4 regions of the Enterobacter sp. LM3 genome follow, and region 2 is predicted to be linked to each of the others. Evidence: predicted binding sites of a transcription regulator. Region 2 holds the regulator's gene; each other region holds the start of a gene.

Region 1 (7,275 bases), on a different contig from region 2:
GACGTCTTTCACTTCAAAGGTAACAAGCTCACCAATCCCGGCACGGCGGGCGTTGCTGCGCGCACGTTCAATAACGCGAGGGTCGCTGTCAGAGCCGTAGAAATGGGAGGTGTACTCCGCCAGGCCTTTACGCGCGCGGGTCTGTGCTTCGGCTTTGACCTCTTGCCAGATAGCTTCATCGTGCTGTGCCCAGCCACCAAAGCCCCAGTGGCCACGGTGTAACCCCGGCGCACGATCGGTTGCCAGCATCGCCGCTTCAATCAGCAGCGTACCGGAACCACACATCGGGTCGAGCAACGGCGTACCCGGCTGCCAGCCGGAGCGCATCACAATGGCGGCGGCCAGGGTTTCTTTGATAGGTGCCATACCGGTGCGATCGCGGTAGCCACGCAGGTGCAAGCCTGCCCCGCTCAGATCCAGGGAAATACTGGCAGTATCACCGTTAAGCCACACGTTAATACGCAGATCCGGGTTTTCGCGATCGACGTTCGGACGTTCCTTATTTTTACGCGTGAAGCAGTCAACGATGGCATCTTTCACGCGCAGCGCACCGTACTGGCTGTTGCGGATCTCATCGTTCACGCCGTTGAAATGCACGGCAAAGGTGGCATTCGGGGTGAAGATCTCTGTCCAGTCGATCATCTGTACGCCGGTGTAGAGGTCAAGATCGCTATAGACCTTGCACTCTTTCATCGGCAGCATGATGCGCGACGCCAGACGGCTCCACATCAGGCTCTGGTAAATAAGCCGCGTGTCGCCCTCAAAATGGACACCACCCTGAACCACCTGGCACTCTTGCGCACCCAGGGTTTCCAGTTCAGTTTTTAACAGCTCTTCCAGCCCACGGGCCGTACTGGCAAACAGAGAATTCATATCGTCACTTTTACTCTAAGAAAATTGTCGCGCATTATAGCTAATATGGCGTGTATGTCATAAAGTTGAAGGCTTATTTTCATTCGAGGGACTGTGCAGTGGCGACGTTATCCAGGCTTTTTATCCATCCAGTGAAATCCATGCGCGGTATCGGCGTATCTCACGCGCTGGCCGACATGAGCGGATTTGCCTTCGATCGTATTTTTATGGTCACCGAGCCTGACGGCACGTTCATTACGGCGCGCCAGTTCCCACAAATGGTGCGTTTTACCCCTTCCCCACTGCATGACGGTTTGCACCTGACCGCGCCGGATGGTGAAAGTGTGGTGATTCGCTTTGCTGATTTTGCACCTGTCGATGCGCCAACGGAAGTGTGGGGTAACCATTTCACCGCGCGTATCGCACCTGATGAGATTAACCGTTGGCTAAGCGGGTTTTTCTCCCGTGAAGTCCAGCTACGCTGGGTGGGTCCGGAGCTGACACGGCGCGTGAAGCGCCACGATGCGGTCCCGCTCTCATTCGCTGATGGCTTCCCTTTCCTGCTGACCAACGAAGCCTCGCTGCGTGATTTGCAAAGCCGCTGCAACGCCAGTGTCCAGATGGAGCAGTTTCGACCAAACCTGGTGGTGACCGGTACGGAAGCCTGGGAGGAAGACACCTGGAAAGTGATCCGCATCGGCAGCGTGATTTTTGACGTCGTGAAGCCCTGCAGTCGCTGCATTTTTACAACGGTAAGCCCGGAGAAAGGCCAAAAGCACCCTTCCGGTGAACCGCTGAAAACCCTGCAGTCATTCCGTACCGCGCAGGATAATGGCGATGTGGATTTCGGCCAGAACCTCATCCCGCGTTCAAGCGGCGTGATCCGCGTGGGTGATGAAGTGGAAATTCTCGCCCGTGGGTCCGCCAGGGTTTACGGCTCAGGCAATGAAGAAGAATCAACCGACGTTGAAAGCGAAGCCGAGTCTGTGGTGGATATTCACTGGCAGGGTAATGTCATCCGTGGCAACAATCAGCAAGTGTTACTTGAACAACTGGAGCAAGCGGGGATCCGCGTACCTTACTCCTGTCGGGCAGGTATCTGCGGGTGCTGTCGGATCAAACTGGTCGAGGGCGAGGTCAGTGCGCTGAAAAAATCAGCCATTGGCGATGACGGTACCATTTTATGTTGCAGCTGTATCCCGAGAACGTCAGTGCAGCTGGAAGCTTAAACAGCCTGTTCGAGGCTGAACGAATCCACATGAAGCTGCGGCTTCAGTCTGTCGTTCATCACCTTAATCGCATCACCAAGCTGCATCATTCGCCCGGCAATGGTTACGCCGGGCTGTGCCAGCAAACAGAGGGCGGCATTTTCGCCAGGCTCAACCACCAGCAGGTTAACCTCTTCTGCAGTATCACTCAGGCTCACACTGGCCGCATCGCCTGTTGCTGGCGTCCAGCTCATGCCATGTGCCAGAAAATGCCAGCTTTTCGGCATTTGCGGTTTCAGGAAACGGATCGCTACCAGCGCATTTAATACCAGCTCAGCGCGCTGTTCTTTGGACAGCACCAGATCCCGGCATTTTTCTTCAAACGAGAAATAAAGTGCAGCATCGTCAACGCAAAAGCCTGACGGTGAGAAAGCGTCCGGAGTTAACATTCGGCGTGCAAAACGAGAACGAAACAACATGCCATTGGCTAAATCGAGCATCATTCGATCATGCTCGTCGCAAAAATACCAGCGCCAGTTATCGTCAGGTTTAATTCGCATGTGTCTCTCCCGTCCCCAAACACCCTGTTCTAAAAATGTCCTGATTGTTGCTTCATTTATAGCGTCATTTAATAAAAGACCATAATGTCTAAATAAGCAACAATGACGGAATATAAAACAACCAGGGCTGGAAATAAAGCCCTGGTTGTCTGATTAGGAGAAAAGATTAGATGTAAGTAACGATTTCTTTAATCAGAGGCGGCCCTTTAAAAATAAAGCCGGAATAGATTTGCACCAGTGACGCACCAGCCGCCATCTTCTCACGGGCAGCAATCACGGAGTCGATCCCCCCCACACCAATAATCGGCAGACGACCTTTTAATTCGGCGGACAAGGCACGAATAATTTCTGTGCTTTTTAATTGTACCGGACGACCACTTAACCCACCCGCTTCGTCGCAGTTTTTCATTCCCTGAACGAGAGAACGATCGAGTGTCGTATTGGTCGCAATCACACCGTCGATATTATGGCGGACTAAACTATCAGCAACCTGGATCAATTCTTCAGCAGAAAGATCCGGGGCGATCTTAACCGCGACCGGAACATATTTATGGTGGATCGCCTGCAGCTCATTTTGTTTATTTTTTATGGCGGTCAAGAGATCGTCCAGCGCTTCGCCATATTGCAAAGTGCGCAGGCCCGGAGTATTCGGTGATGAAATATTCACCGCAATATAACCAGCATAGGCATAGACTTTTTCCATACAAATCAGGTAGTCATCTTTACCATGCTCAACCGGCGTGTCTTTATTTTTACCAATATTGATGCCTAATACGCCATCAAAATGGGATCTTTTGACGTTCTCAACCAGGTGATCAACGCCGAGGTTATTAAAGCCCATGCGGTTGATCAGCCCCTCTGCTTCAACCAGACGGAACAGACGCGGCTTGTCATTACCCGGTTGCGGGCGTGGGGTGACAGTACCGATTTCAATGGAGCCGAACCCCATTGCACCCAGAGCATCAATACACTCGCCATTTTTGTCCAGACCAGCCGCCAGACCCAGCGGATTCTTAAAGGTCAGGCCCATGCATTGCACAGGTTTTTCCGGCACGCGTTGACGCACCAGTGCAACCAGTGGTGTACCGGTAATACGGCGTAATTGCTGGAATGTAAATTCATGAGCGCGCTCAGGATCGAGCTGGAAAAGGGCTTTACGAACGAAGGGGTAGTACATGAACTCTCCTGGATTCCCGGTGTGCAAACCGGGAGGGGATTATGTGCGATCCTGCCCGGAAAGGGAATTGACCTGCGGCAAAAAATCAACGGAAAACGCAATCGTTTACCTCTACGTACACTTCTTATGCAATTTTCTGCATTTAAATTTCATATAAATCATTTAGTGGAATAACCCCGCAATGTCACACTCCTGAAAATTGTTATCAATGTTAGATAAAAGCAAACAATTAGTTATAAGGAGCAATCATGCGCGTCATTACCCTGGCAGGAAGTCCTCGCTTTCCTTCTCGTTCCAGCGCACTACTGGAATATGCCCGCGAAAAGCTCAATGCCCTGGATGTGGAAGTGTGCCACTGGAACCTGCATAACTTCGAACCCGAAGATCTGCTCTACGCGCGCTTTGACAGCCCGGCACTCAAAACCCTGACAGAACAGCTCAAAGACGCTGACGGGTTAATCGTGGCGACGCCCATTTATAAAGCCTCTTTTTCCGGCGCGCTGAAAACCCTGCTCGACCTGCTCCCTGAACGCGCCCTGGACGGTAAGGTGGTTTTGCCGCTGGCAACAGGCGGGACAGTTGCCCATTTGCTGGCGGTGGACTACGCCCTGAAGCCGGTACTGAACGCGTTAAAAGCGCAGGAGATCCTGCACGGTGTCTTCGCTGATGACTCGCAGGTTATCGACTACCAGCACAAACCTCACTTTACGCCGAACCTACAAACCCGCCTCGATGGTGCGCTGGAAACCTTCTGGCATGCCCTGCACCGCCGGGATATCCAGGCACCTGCGTTTGGTCTGCCGCAAGGAGTCGCACATGTTTAACACCCTGACACGTATCGGGCTGGCAGGTCTGATTGCCCTCTCGTCGCTGGCTCATGCAGCACCGGAAAGTCTGCGCATCGGCTACCAGAAAGGCAGCATCAGCATGGTGCTGGCAAAAAATCATCAGCTTCTGGAAAAACGCTTCCCGGGCACAACATTTTCCTGGGTTGAGTTCCCGGCAGGGCCGCAGATGCTCGAAGCGCTTAACGTCGGAAGTATCGACCTCGGCAGCACCGGAGATATTCCGCCGATCTTTGCTCAGGCTGCCGGGGCCGATCTGGTTTACGTGGGTGTTGAGCCTGCAAAACCGAAAGCGGAAGTGATACTGGTTCCTGAAAATAGCGCGATTAAGAACGTTGCGGAACTCAAGGGCCACAAAGTGGCATTCCAGAAAGGTTCCAGCTCGCACAACCTGCTGCTACGCGCCCTGCAGGAAGCCGGGCTGAAGTTCACCGACATTCAGCCCGTCTATCTGACACCTGCCGATGCGCGCGCCGCATTCCAGCAAGGTAACGTAGATGCCTGGGCTATCTGGGATCCGTACTATTCCGCCGCATTACTGCAGGGTGGTGTGCGGGTGTTAAAGGATGGTACCACGCTGAAACAGACCGGCTCGTTCTACCTCGCCGCGCGTCCGTATGCAGAAAAGAATGGTGCTTTTATCCAGGGCGTCCTCGATACCTTTACGCAGGCCGATGCCCTGACGCAAAGCCAGCGGCAGGAGAGTATAACTCTGCTGGCAAAAAGCATGGGATTACCTGAGCCAGTGATCGCCAGCTATCTTGACCACCGCCCCATCACCACTATCCGCCCTGTGGACGCACATGTTGCTGCACTCCAGCAACAAACCGCCGATCTCTTTTATCAAAATCACCTCGTTCCAAAGCAGGTGAACATTCGCGAACGTATCTGGCAACCCGCTGGCACTGAAGGAACCCAATTATGAGTCTGAATCTTTTCTGGTTTTTACCCACCCACGGTGATGGACACTATCTTGGCACAGAAGAGGGTTCCCGCCCGGTTGATCACGCTTATCTGCAACAGATTGCCCAGGCAGCGGACAGGATCGGTTTTACCGGCGTGCTGATCCCCACCGGACGCTCCTGCGAGGATGCCTGGCTGGTCGCTGCATCGATGATCCCGGTGACTCAGCGTTTGAAATTCCTGGTCGCGCTGCGTCCTGGCGTGGTCTCCCCTACCGTGGCAGCACGTCAGGCCGCCACGCTCGACCGGCTCTCCAACGGGCGGGCGCTGTTTAACCTGGTCACGGGAAGCGATCCCCAGGAGCTGGCGGGCGACGGTGTGTTCCTCGATCACACGGAACGCTATGAAGCATCCGCCGAGTTCACCCGCGTCTGGCGACGTCTGCTTGAAGGCGAAACCGTCACCTTTGAAGGTAAACATGTGCATGTTCGCGATGCAAAACTCTACTTTCCGCCGGTACAACAGCCGCGCCCGCCGCTCTACTTTGGCGGTTCTTCCGATGTGGCGCAGGATCTGGCCGCTGAGCAGGTTGATCTCTATTTGACCTGGGGCGAACCACCTGAACTGGTTAAAGAAAAAATAGCTCAGGTACGCGCCAAAGCAGCAGCTCATGGTCGCAAGGTGCGTTTTGGTATTCGCCTGCACGTGATTGTGCGTGAAACAAATGCAGAAGCCTGGCTGGCGGCCGACCGGCTTATCTCGCACCTGGATGAGGACACCATTGCCAGGGCGCAGGCCGCCTTCGCCAAAACCGATTCCGTGGGGCAGCACCGGATGGCGTCATTGCATAACGGTAAGCGCGAGGATCTGGAAATCAGCCCCAATCTGTGGGCAGGTGTGGGCCTGGTTCGCGGCGGTGCAGGTACCGCACTGGTGGGCGATGGCCCAACCGTCGCGGCGCGGATTAATGAGTACGCTGAGCTGGGTATCGACAGCTTTATTCTCTCTGGTTACCCGCATCTGGAAGAGGCGTACAACGTGGGCGAGCTGTTGTTCCCGCATCTGGATGTCGCCATCCCGGAAATTCCGCAGCCTCGTTCGCTCCAGCTTCAGGGCGAAGCGGTCGCCAACGAGTTTATTCCGCGAAAAGCAGCACAAAGCTAAGGAGCACCTATGTCTGCCACCGCGCAAAAATGGCTGCTGCGTGCTGCCCCCTGGTTTTTACCCGTCGGTATTGTGGTGCTATGGCAACTGGCCTCCTCAACCGGCTGGCTGTCGAGCCGCATTCTGCCCTCTCCGGAGGGCGTTGTAGAAGCGTTTTGGACGCTGAGCATGAGCGGAGAGCTGTGGCAGCACCTGGCTATCAGTTCGTGGCGTGCCGTGATTGGCTTTTCAATTGGCGGAAGTATCGGCCTGATCCTCGGCCTTATCAGCGGCCTTTCCCGCTGGGGAGAACGGTTACTGGACACCTCCATTCAGATGCTGCGTAACGTGCCACATCTGGCATTGATCCCGCTGGTCATTTTGTGGTTTGGCATTGATGAAAGCGCCAAGATTTTTCTTGTGGCGCTGGGGACGCTGTTCCCCATTTATATCAATACCTGGCACGGGATCCGCAGTATCGATCGCGGGCTGGTGGAGATGGCGCGCAGCTACGGTTTATCCGGTTTAGCCCTCTTTATTCATGTGATCCTGCCGGGTGCTCTGCCTTCTGTTATGGTTGGCGTGCG
Region 2 (7,275 bases):
GTGACAGCATCAGCGTGGTGTAATCCGGTGAAATGGCGGAGAGCACATTGCCCAGCGTAAAGATAGCCATCAGGAAAATCAGCGCATTGCGCCGGGCGCGATGCGAAAGCAGCAGCGTCATCAGCGGAGCCCCCACCATCACACCAATGGCATAAGCACTGATTAACATACCGGCCGCAGGGATAGAGACGTCCACGCCCCGGGCGATAACAGGCAGTAACCCCATTGGGGAGAATTCAGTGGTGCCAATCCCGAAAGCGCCAATCGCCAGGGCCAGCAGAGGAAAATTGATTTTCATGAGTCAACTCCGGATGCCGTGTCATCACGCGACACAGAACAAAGAAGTCAAAAGCATGACATCAATCACAAAAAATGAGAAGTTAACAAATTGGCAAAAGATTTTTGCCAGAGGAGTAACAATCGGGAGATCCGGAGGGCGAGTACACTCTCCCTCCGCGTAAATCAGTGCAATGCAGCAGTCAGACCGCCAGCCACAATCAAAGCCAGCACAATAACGGTGGTCACCAGTGAAAACTTCAGATCGGAACTCATCAATTTTTCTCCTTTTAATCCCCACACGGAAAGTGAGCTTGCTCATTTTTACACAGTTTACATCAAAAATCTTCCTGGATTTAAACTGATAACCACTTTTGCTCTTCCCCTTTTCATCAAGATAGGACAAAATTCCACGCTAAATTTATTAGCGTACCGGCCATTGACCCCCTCCTGACGTCCCGTGTCGTTTTCCTGGCGTGCCGCAATTCAAAAGTTGCGAGATAAGGGTGAGAGAAGGCAAACGTTTACCTTCCAGTTTTTCAGGAGCTTAGGATATGGTCTGGAGTGACATTTAATGGCAACAATTAAAGACGTAGCAAAACGCGCAAACGTTTCCACTACAACCGTATCACATGTAATTAACAAAACCCGCTTTGTTGCGGAAGAGACGCGTAATGCCGTTTGGGCAGCCATCAAAGAACTGCACTACTCACCAAGTGCGGTGGCTCGCAGCCTCAAGGTTAATCACACCAAATCCATTGGTTTGCTGGCCACCAGCAGTGAAGCGGCCTATTTTGCCGAGATCATTGAAGCGGTAGAGAAAAACTGTTTCCAGAAAGGCTACACCCTGATTCTGGGCAACGCATGGAACAGCATTGAAAAACAGCGTGCCTACCTGTCGATGATGGCACAAAAGCGCGTGGATGGCCTTCTGGTGATGTGTTCCGAATACCCGGAGTCTGTTCTTTCCATGCTGGAAGAGTACCGCCATATTCCGATGGTGGTCATGGACTGGGGTGAAGCGCGCGCCGATTTCACCGATTCCGTCATCGATAACGCCTTTGAAGGTGGTTATATGGCAGGTCGTTATCTGGTCGAGCGCGGCCACCGCGAGATTGGCGTGATCCCGGGTCCGCTTGAGCGCAATACCGGTGCCGGTCGTCTGGCGGGCTTTATGAAAGCGATGGAAGAAGCGCTGATCACCGTACCGGAAAACTGGATTGTGCAGGGCGACTTTGAGCCGGAATCCGGTTATCGCGCCATGCAGCAGATTGTCTCCCAACAGCACCGCCCCACCGCCGTCTTCTGTGGCGGGGACATCATGGCGATGGGCGCACTCTGTGCGGCGGATGAGCTGGGTCTGCGCGTGCCGCAGGATATTTCTGTGATCGGGTATGACAACGTGCGTAACTCGCGCTTCTTCACCCCGGCGCTGACCACCATTCACCAGCCGAAAGACTCACTGGGTGAAACGGCCTTCAATATGCTGATGGACAGGATCGTCAGCAAGCGCGAAGAGTCACAGTCCATTGAAGTTCACCCGCGTCTCATCGAACGTCGTTCCGTTGCGGATGGTCCATTCCGCGACTACCGTCGTTAATCGCCATACGGAGCCAGCTAAGCTGGCTCCCGTAGCCACTCCCGGTTCAGCGTTTCACTGTCTCCCAGATAATCCAGTAGCCAGGCCATCGCGGGCGATACATCGTTTTGTTGCCAGGTCAGACAGCAGGCCGCATCCGGGAACGGATTCTCCAGCGTCAGCGCAACCCATTCGCCGGTGTCGATCCTCGGACGGGCAAAATGGACAGGCACCATCCCCACGCACAGCCCGGCGCTGAGACAGGTCGCAGAAGATGCCCAGTCCGGCGCAACCACCCGTCGCTGGTTATCCAGCAGCCAGGTAATACGCTTGGGTAGCGAACGCGAGGTATCTTCCAGCACCAGCGACGGCCAGTTGCGTAGTGTATCGTCACTCAGCGGCCCCTCCATTGCTGCCAGCGGGTGATCGCTGGCCACCACACATTTCCAGCTCAGCATCCCCATATCGCGAAACGCATAGCGCCCCCCAACGGGGATTGCCTGGGTCGCGCCAATCGCCATCTCTACCCTGCCGTCCGCCAGCGCATCCCAGACACCGTTGAACACCTCCTGCGACACGCGCAGCTCGACATCCGAGAAATGGCGATAAAAATCAACAACCATCTGCCGGGTACGTTCGGGTTTGACGATGTTATCCACGGCAATGGAAAGATGCCCTCGCCAGCCGTTGGCTATCTGCTGACACTGTTCACGGGTGATCTGCATTTTTTTGATAACAGAACGCCCTTCTTTCAAAAACCACGCTCCTGCGGGCGTTAATTCCACATCGCGATGACGCCGCTCAAACAGCGGTACTGCCAGCCACTCCTCCAGCTGACGCACCGTATAGCTGATCGCCGACGGGACACGGTGCAGCTCCTGCGCTGCACCACTAAAGCTGCCGTTGCGTGCGACAGCATCCACGACTTCAAGAGAATAATCTGACCACATTTTCTGCCTGCAAAAAATTTGAATGCACCCGCCAAATATTAGCGTTTCACAAGCCGGTTTGCACTCCCTACACTCTGCGCCAACATACCCCTGCCTCCTTAAAGAGAATAAAACCATGCAACCCAGGAAAGGATTTTTAGTCTGGCTCGGCGGCTTAAGCGTGCTGGGCTTTTTAGCCACCGATATGTACCTGCCCGCTTTCGCCGCGATGCAGGAAGATTTACAAACGCCAGCTGCAGCCATCAGCGCCAGCCTGAGTCTGTTCCTCGCCGGTTTTGCCTTCGCACAGCTGCTCTGGGGGCCGCTCTCCGACCGCTTCGGCCGTAAACCTGTGTTGTTACTGGGTCTGGCTATTTTTGCCGTGGGCTGTCTGGGCATGTTATGGGTACGCGATGCGGCCTGGCTGCTGGTGTTGCGCTTTGTTCAGGCTGTCGGCGTCTGCGCCGCTGCCGTGACCTGGCAGGCGCTGGTGACTGACTATTACCCGGCGTCACGCACCAACCGCATTTTCGCCACCATTATGCCGCTGGTGGGCCTCTCACCGGCACTCGCCCCGCTGCTGGGCAGCTGGATCCTGGCGCATTTCGACTGGCAGGCGATCTTCGCCACGCTGTTTGCCATTACTCTGGTGTTGATGCTGCCGGCATTCGCCCTCAAACCTGCACATAAAAAAGAGACGCATACCGGGGCAAAACCCATTACGTTTATTTCGTTACTGCGCACCAAAGCCTACCGTGGAAACGTACTGATTTACGCCGCCTGTTCCGCGAGCTTCTTCGCCTGGCTGACCGGTTCACCGTTTATTCTGCACGATATGGGGTATAGCCCGGCCGCCATCGGTCTGAGCTATGTTCCGCAAACTATCGCCTTCCTGGTCGGTGGCTACGGTTGTCGCGCCGCGCTGCAAAAATGGGAGGGTCAGCAAATGCTGCCCTGGTTACTGGGTCTGTATGCATTAAGCGTGATAGGTACCTGGTCTGTTGGCTTTATCCCACACGTTGGTCTGGCCGAAATTTTGATTCCATTCTGTGTAATGGCGGTCGCTAACGGTGCTATTTACCCTATCGTCGTGGCGCAGGCGTTACGTCCGTTCCCACAGGCGACAGGGCGTGCAGCTGCGCTGCAAAACACCCTGCAACTGGGTTTGTGCTTCCTGGCAAGCCTGGTGGTTTCTGCACTGATTGCCACGCCGCTGTTGACCACCACCAGCGTGATGCTGGTTACCGTTGCGCTGGCCGCCATTGGCTATCGTATGCAGTCATCAGCACAACGTGAGCAGAATGACAGCACTCAGGCGGAAACCACACATGCATAATCGCACCCGAAATTATGTTGCATTTCAGTGATTAGGTTGCTAAGAATTTTTTATTGAATCACCAAATTTTGAGGCCTATACTAAATTTGGTTCGATTAAATACGATAAATATTAAGTGTTAACGGGAGCCGGAGTGCTCCCGTTTTACCAGGGAAGGCATTTCGGCAAGGGTTATCTCCCTTCCTCTGTTCTACGTCGGATACTAGCCTCGCGGTTAATTACCGTGAGATTTCTCACAAACCATAAAAAGCGTCTACGCTGTTTGAAGGTTCTGATCACAGCAAGGTGATGGAGAAGCTATGAGTTCATCGTGTATAGAAGAAGTCAACATTCCGGACGATAACTGGTCCCGGATCGTCAGTGAGCTGTTAGGCCGTGCAGGCATCACGATTAACGGATCGTCCCCTTCCGATCCGCAGGTTAAGCATCCCGATTTTTTTAAACGCGTATTGCAGGAGGGATCGTTAGGCCTGGGTGAAAGCTATATGGACGGCTGGTGGGAATGTGAACGGCTGGATATCTTTTTCTCCAGCGTGTTACGCGCGGGTCTGGAAAACCAACTCCCTCGCAACCTGAAAGACACGCTGCGTGTCGCCTCTACCCGTTTGTTCAATCTGCAAAATAAAAAACGGGCGTGGATCGTCGGCAAAGAGCATTACGATCTGGGTAACGACCTGTTCAGCCGTATGCTCGACCCTTTCATGCAATACTCCTGCGCCTACTGGAAAGAGGCGTCCACCCTTGAAGAGGCACAGCAGGATAAGTTGCGTTTGATTTGCGAAAAACTGCAGTTACAGCCCGGTATGCGGGTGCTGGATATTGGCTGTGGCTGGGGTGGGCTGGCGTATTTTATGGCGAAACACTACGGCGTCAGCGTAGTGGGTGTCACTATTTCCGCTGAACAGCAAAAAATGGCGCAGGAACGCTGTCAGACGCTGGATGTTGATATCCGGCTTCAGGATTACCGTGATCTGAACGAACAGTTCGACCGTATTGTGTCCGTTGGCATGTTCGAGCATGTGGGCCCTAAAAATTACGCGACTTACTTCGCGGTGGCGGATCGTAATTTGAAACCTGACGGTATCTTCTTATTGCATACCATCGGTTCTAAGCGCACTGACAATAACGTTGACCCGTGGATCAACAAATACATCTTCCCGAACGGGTGTTTACCCTCCGTACGCCAGATAGCGAACGCCAGTGAGCCTCATTTCGTTGTCGAAGACTGGCATAACTTCGGCGCGGATTACGACACCACGTTGATGGCATGGCACACACGTTTTCAGGAGTCCTGGCCAGAGATTGCGGACAACTATTCCGAGCGATTTAAACGGATGTTTAGCTATTACCTGAATGCCTGCGCAGGCGCGTTCCGGGCGCGAGATATTCAGCTCTGGCAGGTGGTCTTTAGCCGTGGGATTGAACATGGGCTCCGTGTCGCCCGATAAAAATAACCCCGGATATCCGGGGTTATTTTTATTCTTCGTCTGCTGCTTTTATTACTGCGGCCTCTTTTGCCGCCAGCACACGCTCAACGGTATCCACTACCGCCTGGGTTTGCGGATCAATTTCGATATTCACACGATGACCCAGTTTTTTCGCCCCCAGCGTGGTGCGCTGGAGAGTTTCAGGAATTAAATGCACGCAAAAACGCGTTGGCGTCACTTCCCCTACCGTCAGGCTAATACCATCAATACCAATAAATCCTTTATACAGGACGTATTTCATTAATGTCGGGTCCTGCATTTTAAACCAGATTTGACGGTTATTTTCCGACGTCACGATTTTCGCCACTTCTGCGGTTGTCATGATATGGCCCGACATCAGATGACCGCCAATCTCATCGCTGAACTTCGCCGCCCGCTCGACGTTTACGGTATCCCCCACCGCCAGCTCACCCAGATTGGTAATGCGCAGTGTTTCTTTCATTAAATCAAAGCTAATCTGGTTACCGTTTATTTCGGTCACCGTCAGGCAACAGCCGTTATGTGCAATCGAGGCTCCGGTTTCAATGCCCTCGAGCATATATTCCGGCAACTCCACCACGTGAGTGCGGAAATTGGGTTTTTCATCAATAGACACCACTTTGGCGGTGCCCTGCACAATACCAGTAAACATGCTTACAACTCCTGTTTTTTCCGGACGGTGGTGACACCGTTTAATCCCACCACAATAACAGTTGGAAAAACAGGTTGCCAGCAGAGCGCATTTTCTGGCGATTTTTTCACTAGATAATTAGTTAAACCCAGCTACAATAGCGGGTACTCCCCTGCATTTTCTTCTTGCTGCCAGTTACGGCGGCTTTTTTAGTCTCTCAAATAACAACAATATAAAGGTGTTCACGTGCAGAAGTACACGAACGAAGCGCGCCAGTTATTGGCACTGGCTATACCAGTGATCATCGCGCAAGTGGCCCAGACCGCAATGGGATTTGTGGATACGGTGATGGCGGGTGGCTACAGTGCCACCGACATGGCTGCCGTTGCGATAGGTACCTCCATCTGGCTCCCGGCTATTCTATTCGGCCACGGCCTGCTGCTGGCGCTCACGCCAGTCATCGCTCAGCTAAATGGCTCCGGACGACGCGATCGCGTTGCCCATCAGGTTCACCAGGGATTCTGGCTGGCCGGGTGTGTCTCGGTACTCATCATGGTGGTGCTCTGGAACGCCGGCCATATCATCCGCGCCATGCATAATATTGACCCGGCTCTCGCCGATAAAGCCGTCGGCTATCTGCGTGCCCTGCTCTGGGGCGCACCGGGCTACCTGTTCTTCCAGGTGGCACGTAACCAGTGTGAAGGTCTGGCTAAAACCAAACCGGGTATGGTGATGGGCTTTATCGGCCTGCTGGTGAACATTCCGGTGAACTATGTCTTTATTTACGGTCACTTCGGTATGCCGGAACTTGGCGGCGTAGGCTGTGGCGTGGCGACAGCGGCAGTGTATTGGGTGATGTTCTTCAGCATGCTCACCTTCATTAAACATGCCCGTTCCATGCGTGATATTCGTAATGAACACCGATTCAGCACACCGGACTGGAGCATCCTGACGCGTCTGGTACAGTTGGGGCTTCCTATTGCGCTGGCGCTGTTTTTTGAGGTGACACTGTTCGCCGTTGTTGCTCTGCTGGTCTCCCCGCTGGGCATTGTGAACGT
Region 3 (7,275 bases), on a different contig from region 2:
TCAGTTCGATATAGGGGCCATTTTCATCAGTCAGATTACGATCCCAGGCCTGGCCAAAATCATCGTAACCCCAGCTCCACTGTTTTTTACCCGGCGAGACATGGTGATCGGCAACGTGCAGCAGGCCACCTCGTTCATCGTGATGGTAAGCCCCGACAAAATCGTAATCTGATTTTTCAGCCATGTAGGAGGTTGGTACTGGTACATTTCGGTAGCGGGAGATATCCACTCCCGCCGAATAGTCCACCTTGTAGTAAGTACCCGTGGCGATAGGGAAAGCCGAGACATCACGCTTACCGTGATCAAAAACGGCGGTGACATCCGGTGGGAAGACACTCTGGTGCGCATCGCCACCTTTGACAGCCGGGTTCGCCCACCACAGGAAATGGCGCGGTGTCACATTACCGTTAAAGACTTTGCCGGTGATTTCGATCAACGCGCGGTCAGGATAGAGAGTAAATCCCGTCATCACCTGCAGGCCACGCATCGGCTCCACTTCCCCCATCCAGACGGTTTGCTCGCCGTTTTCACCAGCCTGCCGGGTGAAATCAACCGGCATAAAGGTTGTTGGGCGGTGATGCTGCGGCCAGTTGAACTCGATACCACCGGAGATCCACGGCCCCAACAACCCCACCAGCGCAGGTTTAACCACTTCGTTGTAGTAGACGAAATCACGCTGCTTTACTTTGTCGTAAGCACGATGGATACGTCCGCCAAGTTCAGGCAGTAGCATCACACGAATGAAATCATTCTCCAGCCAAACCGCCTGGTAGTCGCGCATTTCGCGTTCCCCGGTCAGCGTATCAATGACGCCGTAGGGATAGACCGCGCCTGAGGAGCCCTGATAGACGCGTTTTTCCAGAAACATGGGGTTGGGATCTTCAGCCCCTGTCGTCCACGTCGGAAGGGTAATGGTTTCCTGCCATACCTTAACTGAACCGTGCATTCTGCTCTCCACTAAATGAAATAAAGTAAAAAATGGAATACATCGAGTTTATAGTGTGTATTCGCTGCTAAAATGCGCAGCGTTCACGCAATACAGTTAAGGGAGTTAAGTATATGTTGCGAGCGGGTTTGAATAATGCACGGGTTCGTCAGGCCAACAAGGTGATATTTTTGTCGCATTTATGGCGTGAAAAACAGCTGAGTAAATCGCGTCTGGCGCAGCTGACGGGGCTGTCAATTCCGGCGGTGAGCAACATTCTTGAAGAACTGCTTGATGAGGGGCGAATCAGCCATTCGGCAGAAAAAATGAGTGCCCGCGGGCTCAATAGTGGTAGCTATCAAATCCCCCATCATGGAGCATGGACGCTATGCATGACGGTCTCACCCACCAGCATTGAGTGTCAGCTTGCGGATGCCCGCCTGCTGGCAGTGGGCGATCTTCAGCACATCACCATCAATGCGCCCGATCCACAGACCCTTCTCGGCGCGATAGCAAACTGCTGGCGGCAGTATCACAAACGTTACCCTGAACAGCGAATCAATCTTGCGTTGGGCGTGCATGGGCAGGTCGACCCGGTCACAGGGGTATCGCAAACGATGCCACAAGCGCAGTGGAAAGCACCGCTCGAGATGAAATATCTGCTTGAGGAACAGCTGGGGATCCACGTCAGGATAGATAATGACTGCGTGATGCTGGCTCTGGCGGAAAAATGGCAAAACCCTGGGGCGGATCAAGATTTTTGCGTCATAAACGTCGATTACGGAATTGGTTCATCCTTTGTAATAAACGATCAGATTTATCGCGGCAACCTCTACGGAAGTGGACAGATCGGGCACACTATTGTGGATCCAGACGGCAACGCCTGTGACTGCGGCCGCTACGGTTGCCTTGAAACGATCGCCTCGTTGAGCGCTCTGAAGAAGCAGGCCCGCGTCTGGTTAAAAACCCAGCCTGGAGCAGAATTCTCACCGGAACAACTCACGACCAGCGCACTGATCCACGCCTGGCAGCAAGGAGACGTACGGGTTCAGGCGTGGGTAGAAAACGCGGCCAACGCTATTGGTCTGAGCCTGTATAATTTTCTCAATATCCTGAATATTAACCAGATATGGCTTTACGGGCGTAGCTGCGCGTTTGGAGAGAGCTGGCTCAATGCCATCACTCACCAAACAGGATTTAACCCTTTTGATAAAAATGATGGGCCGGGAATTAAAGCAACGCATATCAGTTTTGGCCGACTCAGCCGCACGCAGCAAATTCTGGGGATTGGTTATTTATATGTGGAATCGCAGTTAGGTGAATAATAGCGATACCCATTTTTTAAATCACCCTGATACCTGATTTATGAAGAAAAGCTGAATGGCAGAGTATTGATTTGTGTATTAGTTTTAAAACAGGTCCCCTCAAAAACGAGCCTGCTATGAACACTCTACGCTATTTTGATTTCGGTCAGTCACGCCACCTGTTGCTGTTGATTGCCCGTATCGCACTTGCTGTGCTGTTTATCATCTTTGGCTATCCGAAACTCATAGGGTTTAGCGGAACCGTACAATATATGACCTCACTGGGCGCACCGATGCCGATGCTGGCAGCGATTATTGCGGTGGTGATGGAGATCCCCGCTGCAATTCTGATCGTGCTCGGCTTTTTCACCCGCCCTGTCGCCGTGCTCTTTATTTTCTACACGCTGGGTACGGCAATTATTGGCCACCGTTACTGGGATATGACCGGTGATGCGGTTGTGCCAAACATGATTAACTTCTACAAGAATATCAGTATTGCTGGTGCATTTATTTTGCTGGCTATCGTGGGGCCGGGGGCAATATCCCTTGACCGGCGCTAAACCATAAAAAAAGGCCGCAAACGCGGCCTTTTTTATTTCTGCAAAGCAGAGGAATTATGCGTATACCGGGAAACGTGCGCAGATATCCAGAACTTTACCTTTGACGCGCTCGATTACCGCTTCGTCATTGATGTTGTCCAGAACGTCACACATCCAGCCAGCCAGCTCTTTCACTTCTGCTTCTTTAAAGCCACGGCGAGTGACAGCCGGAGAACCGATACGGATACCGGAAGTCACGAACGGGCTCTTCGGATCGTTAGGCACGCTGTTTTTGTTCACGGTGATGTTGGCACGGCCGAGGGCAGCGTCAGCTTCTTTACCGGTCAGGTTTTTATCAACCAGATCCAGCAGGAACAGGTGGTTTTCAGTACCGCCAGACACCACTTTGTAGCCACGGTTCAGGAACACTTCTACCATCGCTTTGGCGTTTTTCGCAACCTGCTGCTGGTAAACTTTAAACTCTGGCTCCATCGCTTCTTTCAGCGCAACCGCTTTACCCGCAATAACGTGCATCAGCGGGCCACCCTGCGCGCTTGGGAAGACGGCAGAGTTCAGTTTCTTATACAGCTCTTCGCTACCGCCTTTCGCCAGGATCAGGCCACCGCGTGGACCTGCCAGGGTTTTATGGGTAGTGGTAGTCACAACGTGAGCATGTGGAACCGGGTTCGGGTAAACGTCTGCGGCAATAAGACCTGCAACGTGCGCCATATCAACGAACAGGTAAGCACCGATGCTGTCTGCGATTTCACGCATTTTTGCCCAGTCAACGATACCGGAGTAAGCAGAGAAACCACCGATGATCATTTTCGGCTTGTGCTCTTTAGCCTGCTTCGCCATGTCTTCGTAGTCAATTTTACCGGACTCATCAATACCGTAAGGGATGATGTTGTACAGTTTGCCGGAGAAGTTAACCGGGGAGCCGTGAGTCAGGTGACCGCCTTGTGCCAGGTTCATACCCAGAACGGTATCGCCCGGCTGCAGCAGAGCGGTGTAGACCGCGAAGTTAGCCTGAGAGCCTGAGTGCGGCTGCACGTTAGCGTAGTCAGCACCGAACAGTTCTTTTGCACGATCAATCGCCAGTTGCTCAACGATATCAACGTACTCGCAACCGCCGTAGTAGCGCTTGCCCGGGTAACCTTCAGCATATTTGTTGGTCAGCTGAGAACCCTGCGCCTGCATAACGCGCGGGCTGGTGTAGTTTTCGGAGGCGATCAGTTCGATGTGCTCTTCCTGACGTACTTTTTCCTGCTCCATAGCCTGCCACAGTTCGGCATCATAATCGGCAATGTTCATTTCACGCTTTAACATCCGCATCTCCTGACTCAGCTAACAATAAAATTTTGGCCTGAAAAGGCAGTCCAGTTGGACAACGCGCAACAGTATAACTGATTAGTTCTGCGATAACAGGTCTTGACAAACGATTTTACGCAAACGTTTTCCTTCACGCCACGCAAGGGTTTGAGGAATAAAGCCCTCGCCATTATCAATGGATTTCTTTTCAGGTTTGTGATGCATATTTTTCATGATGCAAAGAACCATTTACAACGCAGGGGTATTTTTTATAAGATGCATTAAAAATACATCATTAAAGTCACATCTGAAGGAAGCTGCTATGCTCGACGCTCAAACCATCGCTACCGTTAAAGCCACTATTCCCCTGCTGGTTGAAACGGGTCCTAAACTCACCGCCCATTTCTACGATCGCATGTTCACGCATAACCCGGAGCTCAAAGAGATTTTCAACATGAGCAACCAGCGTAACGGCGATCAGCGTGAAGCCCTGTTTAACGCCATCGCGGCTTATGCCAGCAATATCGAAAACCTGGCGGCGCTGCTGCCTGCGGTAGAGAAAATTGCGCAGAAACATACCAGCTTCCAGATCAAACCAGAGCAGTACAACATTGTCGGCGGCCACCTGCTGGCGACGCTGGATGAGATGTTCAGCCCGGGTCAGGACGTTCTGGACGCATGGGGTAAAGCCTACGGCGTGCTGGCAAACGTGTTTATCAACCGTGAAGCACAGATCTACAGCGAGAACGCCAATAAAAACGGCGGCTGGGAAGGTACACGTGCATTCCGCATCGTCGGGAAAACACCACGCAGTGCATTGATTACCAGCTTTGAGTTCGAGCCGGTTGATGGCCAGCCGGTCGCTGATTATCAGCCAGGCCAGTATCTGGGCGTCTGGCTGAAGCCTGAAGGCTTCCCGCACCAGGAGATCCGTCAATACTCCCTGACCCGCAAACCCGACGGTAAAGGTTATCGCATTGCCGTGAAACGCGAAGACGGTGGTCAGGTTTCTACCTGGCTGCATAATGAAGCGAATGTGGGCGATGTGGTTCAGCTGGCGGCACCTGCCGGCGACTTCTTTATGACCGTTGAAGCGAATACGCCTGTAACGCTGATCTCCGCGGGCGTGGGTCAAACGCCAATGCTGGCGATGCTGGATACGCTGGCGAAGTCTCATCACAATGCACAGGTGAACTGGTTCCACGCCGCCGAGAACGGCGATGTACACGCATTTGCGGATGAAGTGAAAACGCTGGCGACTGGCCTGCCACGCTTTAACGCACACACCTGGTATCGTCTGCCGACGGAGGCCGACCGCGCCGCTGCCCGTTTCGACAGCGAAGGTCTGATCGATTTAAGCCAGCATGAGGGTGCGTTCAGCGCACCAGAGATGCAGTTCTACGTCTGTGGGCCAGTGGCGTTTATGCAGTATGCCGCGAAGCAGCTGGTAGAACTGAACGTGAAGCCAGAAAACATTCATTACGAGTGTTTTGGCCCACATAAGGTACTGTAAACTCCACATTTCCCCCCGGGTGCCGCGTCCTGCGGTGCCCGTTTTGTTATTTTCATCCCCGGTACTGACTCATGTTGCTTATCAATAATGGGTAAGTCATTTGTGTTATGATTGATCCTTCCCCTTTTCCGCTTTAGGGCGCTTTTTTTATGCAACAACCTGTTGTGCGCGTTGGCGATTGGCTGGTTACCCCGTCCGTAAATCAAATTAGCCGTCAGGGCCGTCAGCTAACGCTTGAACCACGTTTAATTGACCTTTTGATGTATTTCGCCAGACACCCCGATGAGGTACTGAGCCGGGATGAGCTTATTGATAACATCTGGATGCGCAACATTGTCACCAGTCATGTAGTGACCCAGAGCATTTCTGAACTTCGTAAGTCGCTGAAGGATGGTAACGAACAAAGCCCTGAATATATCGCCACGGTGCCAAAGCGCGGCTACAAGCTTACCGCCACTGCCGTCTGGTGTACGGAAGAAGAGCCAGATATCACTCCCCCTTCTCTCGCCACACCACCCGCAGTGCTTCCCATCAGGGTAACAGAAACACAGCCTCAGACGATGACCTCGTCAGCTTTACCGTCACCCTCATTTCGCCTGGCACGGGACAAAGTCGATCGGCGCAAGCGCATCGCAACGTTCTGGACCTGGCTACTGTTTTTGTCTTCACTCGGCGCGCTGATTGCGCTGGTATTAATGTCGCTTGTCAACTCCCATCCCCCGGTCACCAGTACGCGCCTGCTGCTCAATCCGCGAGATATTGACGTGCGCTTTGAGCCCGGTAACTCCTGTAATAGCTGGACGTCTCAACAGTCCTATGCGATTGGCCTTGGCAATCTGATCACCACGTCGCTGAATACCTTCTCCACCTTTATGGTGCATGACAAGACCAACTATAACGTGACAGAGCCCAGCAGTTCAGGGAAAACGCTCACCATCAAATTCGTAAATCAGCGCCACTACCGGGCACAGCAGTGCTTTATGTCGGTATTGCTGGTCGATAACGCCGACAGCTCCATCATGCTGGACAAGCGTTATTTTATTACCGACAACACGCTGCTATCAGTGCAGGAGGATCTCCTCCATAGCCTTTCCTCGGTGTTGACGCAGCCCTGGCCGCCGCGCATGCAGGCACTGCTTGAGCAATTCCGCCATTCGAAAAGTATGCCGCTGGCGCAATACTACCAGGCAAACCAGCTGATTGTGGAAGGTGATGTTGCATCATTAAATAAAGCCAGTGAAATACTTGAGATGGTCACGAAAGACGCACCAGACTTTACTTTCGCCTTATCGGGAAAAATTCTGGTTGATGTATTACGTCATTCGCAGCAGCAATTTGATAAAACACAGCTGCAAGGGCTCAATAATGAGCTGGACAAAATAGCACAACGACCAGGCGTTCAGGACACTGCGCCGTGGTATCAAATACAAACCATCGATGCGCTAACTAAAGGCGATATTGATGACGCATACACTGACATTAATAAAAGCATTGATCTTGAAATGTCATGGTTAAATTATGTGCTGTTAGGAAAAGTATACGAAATGAAGGGCGAAAATCGTCTGGCTGCCGACGCCTATATTACAGCGTTTAATTTACGCCCAGGGGATAACACGCTCTACTGGATTGAGAATGGTGTTTTTCATACCTCAATCAAAAAAATCGTTCCGTACTTACAAACCT
Region 4 (7,275 bases), on a different contig from region 2:
GACGTTAACCCCCAGGCAGTTGTCAGCGTGATGGAAAAGCACCACGTCCAGTGGTTGATCCACGGCCATACCCATCGCCCGGACGTACACACACTGACGGCCAACGACGAACCCGCCCACCGCGTGGTACTGGGTGCCTGGCACAGTGAAGGGTCGATGGTGAAAGTCACGCCTGAAGGCGTCGAGCTGATCGCATTTCCTTTCTGAATTCCCCCCACACTGCACGTTTAATATCATTCATTTTTTTTGAATAACATTCGCAAATTGTTTCGATTTTAACCAATCCGTGGTCGTTCTATTATTTATCACATCAGGGCAACACGCCCTATCCAAGACAAAATACTTAAGGAATACGACCATGAAATCCATCAAAACTTTCGTTTCAGTTGCTGCTCTCTCTATGATCTCTTTCGGTTCTTTCGCTCAGAGCGTCAGCGCTACCGCCTCTACCCTTGACCGCGCAGAAGCCAAAATTGCCGCTCAGGCTGCTGAACAGGGTGCGTCTTACAAAATCACCAGCGCACGGTTCAACAACCGCGTTCACATGACTGCAGAACTGACGAAATAAGACCCCTGATTGCCGTGCCGCCAGTAAACAGACAAGCGACAGCGACAATATGATGAGCAAGGAACAGAGAATGAAAACAATCAGCATCGTGAGCGCCCTGCTGCTGGCCGCTGTCCTGTCCACTGGCGCGATGGCGGCGGAGAATCGCTTCTCCACCCCAGAAGCAGGTTCGAATATCGACACCAGCATGGAAAATCATATTGATGTCGGCCATGCATTCGATAAAGAAAACCTGACAGCAGGCAATCTCCTGTAAAAATCGCCAGAGACTTTCGCTAAACAGACCGCCAAATGCGGTCTGTTTTGTTATGCGCGGAGGTCCACAACGGCTCAAGTTTTAGCCGCGCAACCGTTTTCCTTGCCCGTATTACATGCTATTCTCTGTGCCCTCGAAAGCAGTGTGTTTCGCACCACAGGAGTTTTAAGACGCATGTCTTCCCGCAATAATCCGGCGCGTGTCGCCATCGTGATGGGGTCCAAAAGCGACTGGGCTACCATGCAGTTCGCCGCCGAAATCTTCGAAATCCTGAATGTTCCGCACCACGTTGAAGTGGTTTCCGCACACCGCACACCCGACAAACTGTTCAGCTTCGCCGAAAGCGCTGAAGAGAACGGCTACGAGGTGATCATTGCCGGTGCGGGCGGCGCAGCACATCTGCCCGGCATGATTGCCGCCAAAACGCTGGTGCCGGTACTGGGCGTTCCAGTGCAAAGCGCGGCGTTAAGCGGCGTCGACAGCCTCTATTCCATCGTTCAGATGCCGCGCGGCATTCCTGTCGGTACGCTGGCGATTGGCAAAGCGGGGGCAGCAAACGCCGCTCTGCTGGCCGCGCAAATTCTGGCGACCCACGATAAAGCAATACATCAGCGTCTGGCGGACTGGCGTAAAGCCCAGACCGACGAGGTGCTGGACAACCCGGATCCGCGGGGTGCGGCATGAAGCAGGTTTGCGTCCTCGGCAATGGTCAGTTGGGCCGCATGCTGCGTCAGGCCGGAGAGCCGCTGGGCATTAGCGTCTGGCCTGTCGGCCTGGATGACGAACCGGAAGCCGTTCCGTTTCACCAGAGCGTGATTACCGCAGAGATCGAACGCTGGCCGGAAACCGCGCTGACGCGTGAACTGGCGCGTCATAACGCCTTTGTGAACCGCGATGTGTTCCCGATTATTGCTGACCGTCTGACACAAAAGCAGCTGTTCGATAAACTCGGGCTTGCAACCGCGCCGTGGCAGTTGCTGTCTGACAAAAGCGAATGGGCTGACGTCTTCGACATGCTGGGCGAACTGGCTATTGTGAAGCGTCGCGTGGGCGGTTATGACGGCCGTGGACAGTGGCGTCTGCGCGCACACGAAACCGCTGAACTGCCGGATGACTGCTACGGTGAGTGCATCGTTGAGCAGGGCATCAACTTTAGCGGCGAAGTGTCGCTGGTGGGCGCTCGTTCGCATGACGGCCACACCGTGTTTTATCCGCTGACGCATAACCTGCATCAGGAAGGTATTCTGCGCACCAGCGTGGCGTTCCCGCTGGCTCTTGCCGCACAACAGGCGCAGGCAGAAGACATGCTCTCCGCCATCATGCACGAGCTGGGTTATGTCGGCGTAATGGCGATGGAGTGCTTCGTCACGCCGTCCGGTTTGCTGATCAACGAACTGGCTCCACGCGTACACAACAGCGGCCACTGGACGCAAAACGGCGCGTCCATCAGCCAGTTTGAACTGCACCTGCGCGCCATTACTGATTTACCCTTGCCGCAACCGGTAGTGAACAGCCCGTCAGTGATGATCAACCTGATCGGTACCGATTTGAACTACGATTGGCTGAAGCTGCCGCTGGTGCATCTGCACTGGTACGACAAAGAGGTGCGTCCGGGTCGTAAAGTGGGTCACCTGAACCTGAACGATTCCGACACGGGCCGCCTGAGCGCCACCCTGGAAGCGATGATCCCACTGTTACCGCCAGAATACGCGAGCGGTATTGTCTGGGCGCAATCGAAGCTTAAATAAGCGATAAGTGCCGGGGAGTTGATCTTCCCCTTCCCCGGCTTCATCTCACGCGCGTAAAATCGTCGTCCATTGCTGTTTTGATTTCTGGAATAACCATGAACGATGGAACGGATTATCGCGCGATCCTCGCGTCCGATACCCCTTTAATCGACGTTCGCGCGCCGATCGAATTTGCACAGGGTGCGATGCCTGCGGCACTCAACCTGCCTTTGATGAACGATGACGAACGCGCCGCCGTCGGTACCTGCTATAAACGCCAGGGGCCGGAAGCCGCCCTTGCACTCGGTCATAGCCTGGTTTCCGGTAAAACCCGTGACGACCGCATCAACGCCTGGCGCGAAGCAAGCCTGGCACATCCTCACGGCTATCTCTGCTGCGCGCGCGGCGGCCAGCGCTCGCATATTACTCAGGCATGGCTAAAAGAGGCCGGCGTTGATTACCCGCTGATCAGAGGTGGCTATAAAATGCTGCGCCAGGCGGCGATTCAGGCCACCGCAGAGCAGGTGCAAAAACCGATGGTGCTGATTGGCGGCTGTACCGGAAGCGGTAAAACGCTGCTGGTGAAACAGCATGTGCAAGGTATCGATCTGGAAGGGCTGGCGCACCATCGCGGCTCGTCGTTTGGTCGCACGCTCACACCGCAACTCTCGCAGGCGAGTTTTGAAAACCAGCTGGCCGTTGAGCTGTTAAAAAAAGATGCCGCACGCTGGGTGCTCGAAGATGAAGGCCGGATGATTGGCTCTAACCACCTGCCGGAGTGTCTGCGTGACCGCATGGTGCAAGCCGCCATCGTCGTGGTAGAAGACCCGTTTGAAATCCGTCTTGAGCGTCTGCGTGAAGAGTATTTCGACCATATGTGGGCGGATTTTTCTGCCGCATTCGGTGAAGAGTTGGGCTGGAAAGAGTACAGCGACTATCTGCACCACGGCCTGTTCGCCATTCGCCGCCGTCTGGGGCTGCAGCGCTTTGCTGAATTCACAGCGCTGTTGGATGTCGCGCTCCTGGAACAGCAACGTTCAGGTGGAACCGGAGCACACGTTAGCTGGCTTGCGCCGCTGCTGAATGACTATTACGACCCGATGTACCGCTATCAGCTTGAAAAGAAAGCGGACAAGATTGTCTATCGCGGAACGTTCGAAGAGGTTGCCGGGTGGCTTGCACGCTGAAAAAAGCCGGGTGACGGCTACGCCTTACCCGGCCTGCATGTTTCCCCTCTCCCTTTCCGGGAGAGGGTCAGAACTTAGAAGTCGTAACGCAGACGGACCAGGTTCATATCGCCCAGATCGTCGGTGCTGGAGGTGAACACGTGTTCGTAATCAACACGGAAACCGTAATCCAGCTGGAAGCTGATACCCACACCGTTGTCGATGCGCTGGTAGTTACGGCCATTCACGTATTCAATACGGTCACCCATGAAGTAAGGCTGGATGGATTTAACCGCATACTGATTGATTGGGAATTTGTAGCCTGCGAAGTACTCAATACCCCATGCATCACCCGCAAAGTAGTCGTCAGTGGATACTTTTTTGGTGGTCAGGAAGTTCTGGTACCAGCCGCCGCCAGCAGAGAAGGTCCAGTTGTCAGGTTTCCAGCTCAGCGCAGTCCCCAGGATGTTCTGGTTGTACGTTTCGCTATCGCCATTTTCCGGGTTACGCATATCCGCACGGGTGTAGTTCCACGCCGTACCCCAGGTCAGATCTTTGGTCAGGTGATAATCCAGACCCAGTGAACCGCCGCCTTTACGTTTGTAACGCAGGCCGTTGCCTGGCAGGTATTCGTTGTCTTCGAACAGGTAGGATGCATAGATATCAGCATCGCCCACAGTTTTCTTGTATTTCAGCATTTTACGTGAACGGTAAGAACCGTCGTAGTCGCCGTTGATACCGTTACCTGGTGCCTGACCAATCATGTCGTAGTCCCAGATATCGGTTTTCGCACCCACCACATCATAGTAAACGCTGTTCTGTTGACCGAAGGTCAGCGTACCCCAGGTGTCGCTCTTCAGACCGGTATACAGCATACGGCGAGAGGTGTCGTTAGCCCCCTCTTTGTAGTGATTATCCCAGTTGAACAGCGCAGGAATGTTGACACCCAGCTCGTAGTAGCTTACCCAGCTGATGTCATCAAACAGGTAGTAGTCCGCTGCGAAACGGAAACGGGTACCGCCGTCGAAGCCGTTACGCTTGTAGGAGCCTTTGTCGCCATCGCCCGTCATCATGTTGAACTGAGGACGGATACTGCCGCCAACGGTGAAGTTCAGACGGCTCAGCGGGTTACCCGCCTGTGGATCTTGTTTAAGAACGGTGATTTCCGCCTGAGATGCAAAAGACGTCAATGCCACTGCCGCGCCGATCGTTGCCGCCAGCGCTGATTTTTTTATAGTCATTATTTTTCCTTGATAGACACGCCACTAAATATTTAGCTGGTGAATATTAACTGGAAATACTATGACTGTGTGTGCGGTTTTTTAATGATTTGTGCTACTAAAATGACGCCTGTTACCAATCTGTGCTACTAAGTGATTACGTACCAGCATATAAACCGGTACGTAATCATCACGGAGGTAAACTAACTAACAAACTGCCGGAACAGCGCTTTACCTTTGAGCAATCGCGTGCCGAGCCAGCCGCCACAGAGTGATAACAGTAGCGCGCCGCAGATCGGTAGCGTGAGCCACAGCCGCCAGTCAGGTTCCCACGGGAAGTCGAAGACTTTCGTCTGCAGCATCGCCAGTGCTGTCTCCGCACCAATAGCCGCCACCAGGCCTGCCACCAGCCCCAGCAGGGCGAACTCACTCCAGAGCGTTGCACGCAGCAGCCGCTTACTCGCCCCCAGTGTGCGGTAAACCACCAGTTCCTGATAGCGCTGACGCATCCCAACCTGCACCTGTGCCAGCAGCAACAGAACACCGCAGAGGGTAACCAGTACGACCATCACCTCGAGGGCACGGCTCACCTGCTCCAGTACTTGTCCTACTTGCTTCAGGATCGCACCAATATCCAGCAGGCTCACGGTCGGGAATTCGCGATTAAGCTGGGTCAGCATCCCGTTGCCGTTTTCCCAGCGGAAGCTGGTGAGCCAGCTCTGCGGCTGCCCGTCCAGCGCGCCTGCCGGGAAGATAAAGAAGAAGTTTGGTCGCAGGCTTTCCCAGTCCACTTTGCGCAGGCTGGTCACTTTCGCACTGAAATCCTGGGTGTCACCGGTAAAGGTCACTGAATCCCCCAGCCTGATATTCAGGCGTGTGGCCAGCCCCTCTTCCATTGAAACTTCACCCACTTTTGGCGGCCAGGTTCCGGCGATAAGCGGATTGTGATCGGGACGCTTCTCCTGCCAGGTCAGGTTCAGCTCGCGGTTAAGCGCCTCGTCCTTGTTGCTCTCCGTTGGCTGGCCGTTGATCTGCGTCAGACGCGCGCGAACAACCGGATAGAACGATTCCGGCACAATCTGGTGTTGCGAGAGAAATGCCTTCAGCGGGGCGACCTGTTCAGGCGCAATGTTGATCAGAAAATAGTTCGGGCTTTCCGGCGGAAGCTGCTGTTGCCAGCGATCCAGCAGATCGCCACGCAGCACCAGCAGAAGAGCCAGCAGCATAAACGACAGCGAAAACGCTGAAAGCTGGCTCAGCGTTGACCACGGTTGATGCAGCAAACGGTTAACCGCCAGCCGTACGGGAAGCGATTTTACCGTGCCCCCCTTCAGGAGCCTGAGCAATACCCAGCCCAGTACGCCGCACAACAGCGCCAGTACGACCGCACCAGCCAGCACGGCCCACAGTAGCGTACTGCCCCCCATCAACCAGGCCAGCAGCCCAACCACCACTGCGGTAATTGCGGGAAGGTAAAATTTCAGTGGCCAGACGTTTGCCACCACATCACGGCGTAACACACGCAGCGGCTGCGTCGCAATCAGCAGCCGGTACGGGCGCAATCCCACCAGCAGTGAAATCACCGTCATTGCCCCCATCGCCCACAGCCACGGCCAGAGGCTGGCTGGTGGTAATGCAGCTGGCAGTACCGGTTTCAGCAGCACCATCAGCAGTTTTTCAAACACTAATCCCATCACCCCGCCAGTCACCGCTGACAGCATCAGTACCATCAGCCACTGGCCGATAATCAACTTACGCAGTTGCGCCCGCCCGGCCCCCAGGGTTTTCAGGATCGCCACCAGATCGTAACGGCTGCGGCAGTAGTGCCCCATCGCAACGGCGATTGCCGCTACCGCCAACAGCAGGGTTAATAGCGCCGAAAGCAGCAGAAATTGCTGAGAACGTTCAAGAGATTTGCCAAGTACCCCTTCGTCCTGCTCCAGCCCATACCAGCGGTGCTCTGGCTTTAACTGCGGCAGAAGCCATTTTTCATACTCCCCAAGCTGTACGGGCGTACCGCCAAATTTATAGCGCCAGGTCACGCGGCTTCCCGGTAGCACGGCATGGGTTTTCGCCACGTCAGCGGTGTTCATAAGTAACCGTGGCGCGAGCTGGAACGGGTTAAAACCGGAGTCAGGTTCCTGAACCACTTCTCCGGTAATCTTCAGCGTGGCGTCACCGACATCAATGCTGTCACCCGCTTTCAGGTTAAGCAGCGCCATCAGACGCGGTGCCAGCAACACCGTACCAGGTTTGGGTTTTAACCCTGACGGGCTGGTCTGCAGCTCACCGTACATCGGGTAGATGTCATCAACCGCTTTGACGCTCGCCAGCTGCG

Evidence for each region. Region 2 encodes PurR, which represses purine synthesis genes. Its sites were predicted from a motif close to CANGCAAACGTTTGCNTG; they were not measured.
Region 1: a site for PurR is predicted at 3,892-3,909, ahead of pyrD (quinone-dependent dihydroorotate dehydrogenase). Genes of this name have one in related genera too.
Region 3: a site for PurR is predicted at 4,214-4,231, ahead of glyA (serine hydroxymethyltransferase). Genes of this name have one in related genera too.
Region 4: a site for PurR is predicted at 911-928, ahead of purE (5-(carboxyamino)imidazole ribonucleotide mutase). Genes of this name have one in related genera too.

The regions. Positions count from the first base shown of each region.
Region 1 is NZ_JBJURN010000001.1:98,506-105,780, forward strand. Features, by position in the region: gene rlmKL (bifunctional 23S rRNA (guanine(2069)-N(7))-methyltransferase RlmK/23S rRNA (guanine(2445)-N(2))-methyltransferase RlmL) at 1-873, opposite strand, end outside; gene ACJ9N4_RS00500 (YcbX family protein) at 972-2,081, shown strand; gene zapC (cell division protein ZapC) at 2,078-2,620, opposite strand; gene pyrD (quinone-dependent dihydroorotate dehydrogenase) at 2,787-3,797, opposite strand; gene ssuE (NADPH-dependent FMN reductase) at 4,046-4,621, shown strand; gene ACJ9N4_RS00520 (sulfonate ABC transporter substrate-binding protein) at 4,614-5,567, shown strand; gene ssuD (FMNH2-dependent alkanesulfonate monooxygenase) at 5,564-6,709, shown strand; gene ssuC (aliphatic sulfonate ABC transporter permease SsuC) at 6,719-7,275, shown strand, end outside.
Region 2 is NZ_JBJURN010000006.1:96,001-103,275, reverse strand. Features, by position in the region: gene ACJ9N4_RS09385 (MFS transporter) at 1-298, opposite strand, end outside; gene ACJ9N4_RS09380 (YnhF family membrane protein) at 463-552, opposite strand; gene purR (HTH-type transcriptional repressor PurR) at 851-1,876, shown strand; gene punR (DNA-binding transcriptional activator PunR) at 1,894-2,805, opposite strand; gene punC (purine nucleoside transporter PunC) at 2,921-4,120, shown strand; gene cfa (cyclopropane fatty acyl phospholipid synthase) at 4,420-5,568, shown strand; gene ACJ9N4_RS09355 (riboflavin synthase subunit alpha) at 5,597-6,238, opposite strand; gene mdtK (MdtK family multidrug efflux MATE transporter) at 6,464-7,275, shown strand, end outside.
Region 3 is NZ_JBJURN010000004.1:319,837-327,111, forward strand. Features, by position in the region: gene ACJ9N4_RS07515 (DUF5107 domain-containing protein) at 1-946, opposite strand, end outside; gene ACJ9N4_RS07520 (ROK family transcriptional regulator) at 1,060-2,250, shown strand; gene ACJ9N4_RS07525 (DoxX family protein) at 2,367-2,789, shown strand; gene glyA (serine hydroxymethyltransferase) at 2,844-4,097, opposite strand; gene hmpA (NO-inducible flavohemoprotein) at 4,402-5,592, shown strand; gene cadC (lysine decarboxylation/transport transcriptional activator CadC) at 5,742-7,275, shown strand, end outside.
Region 4 is NZ_JBJURN010000011.1:16,012-23,286, reverse strand. Features, by position in the region: gene lpxH (UDP-2,3-diacylglucosamine diphosphatase) at 1-207, shown strand, start outside; gene ACJ9N4_RS13185 (YdgH/BhsA/McbA-like domain containing protein) at 359-568, shown strand; gene ACJ9N4_RS13180 (hypothetical protein) at 639-824, shown strand; gene purE (5-(carboxyamino)imidazole ribonucleotide mutase) at 999-1,508, shown strand; gene purK (5-(carboxyamino)imidazole ribonucleotide synthase) at 1,505-2,572, shown strand; gene mnmH (tRNA 2-selenouridine(34) synthase MnmH) at 2,668-3,738, shown strand; gene ACJ9N4_RS13160 (porin) at 3,813-4,958, opposite strand; gene ybbP (putative ABC transporter permease subunit YbbP) at 5,141-7,275, opposite strand, start outside.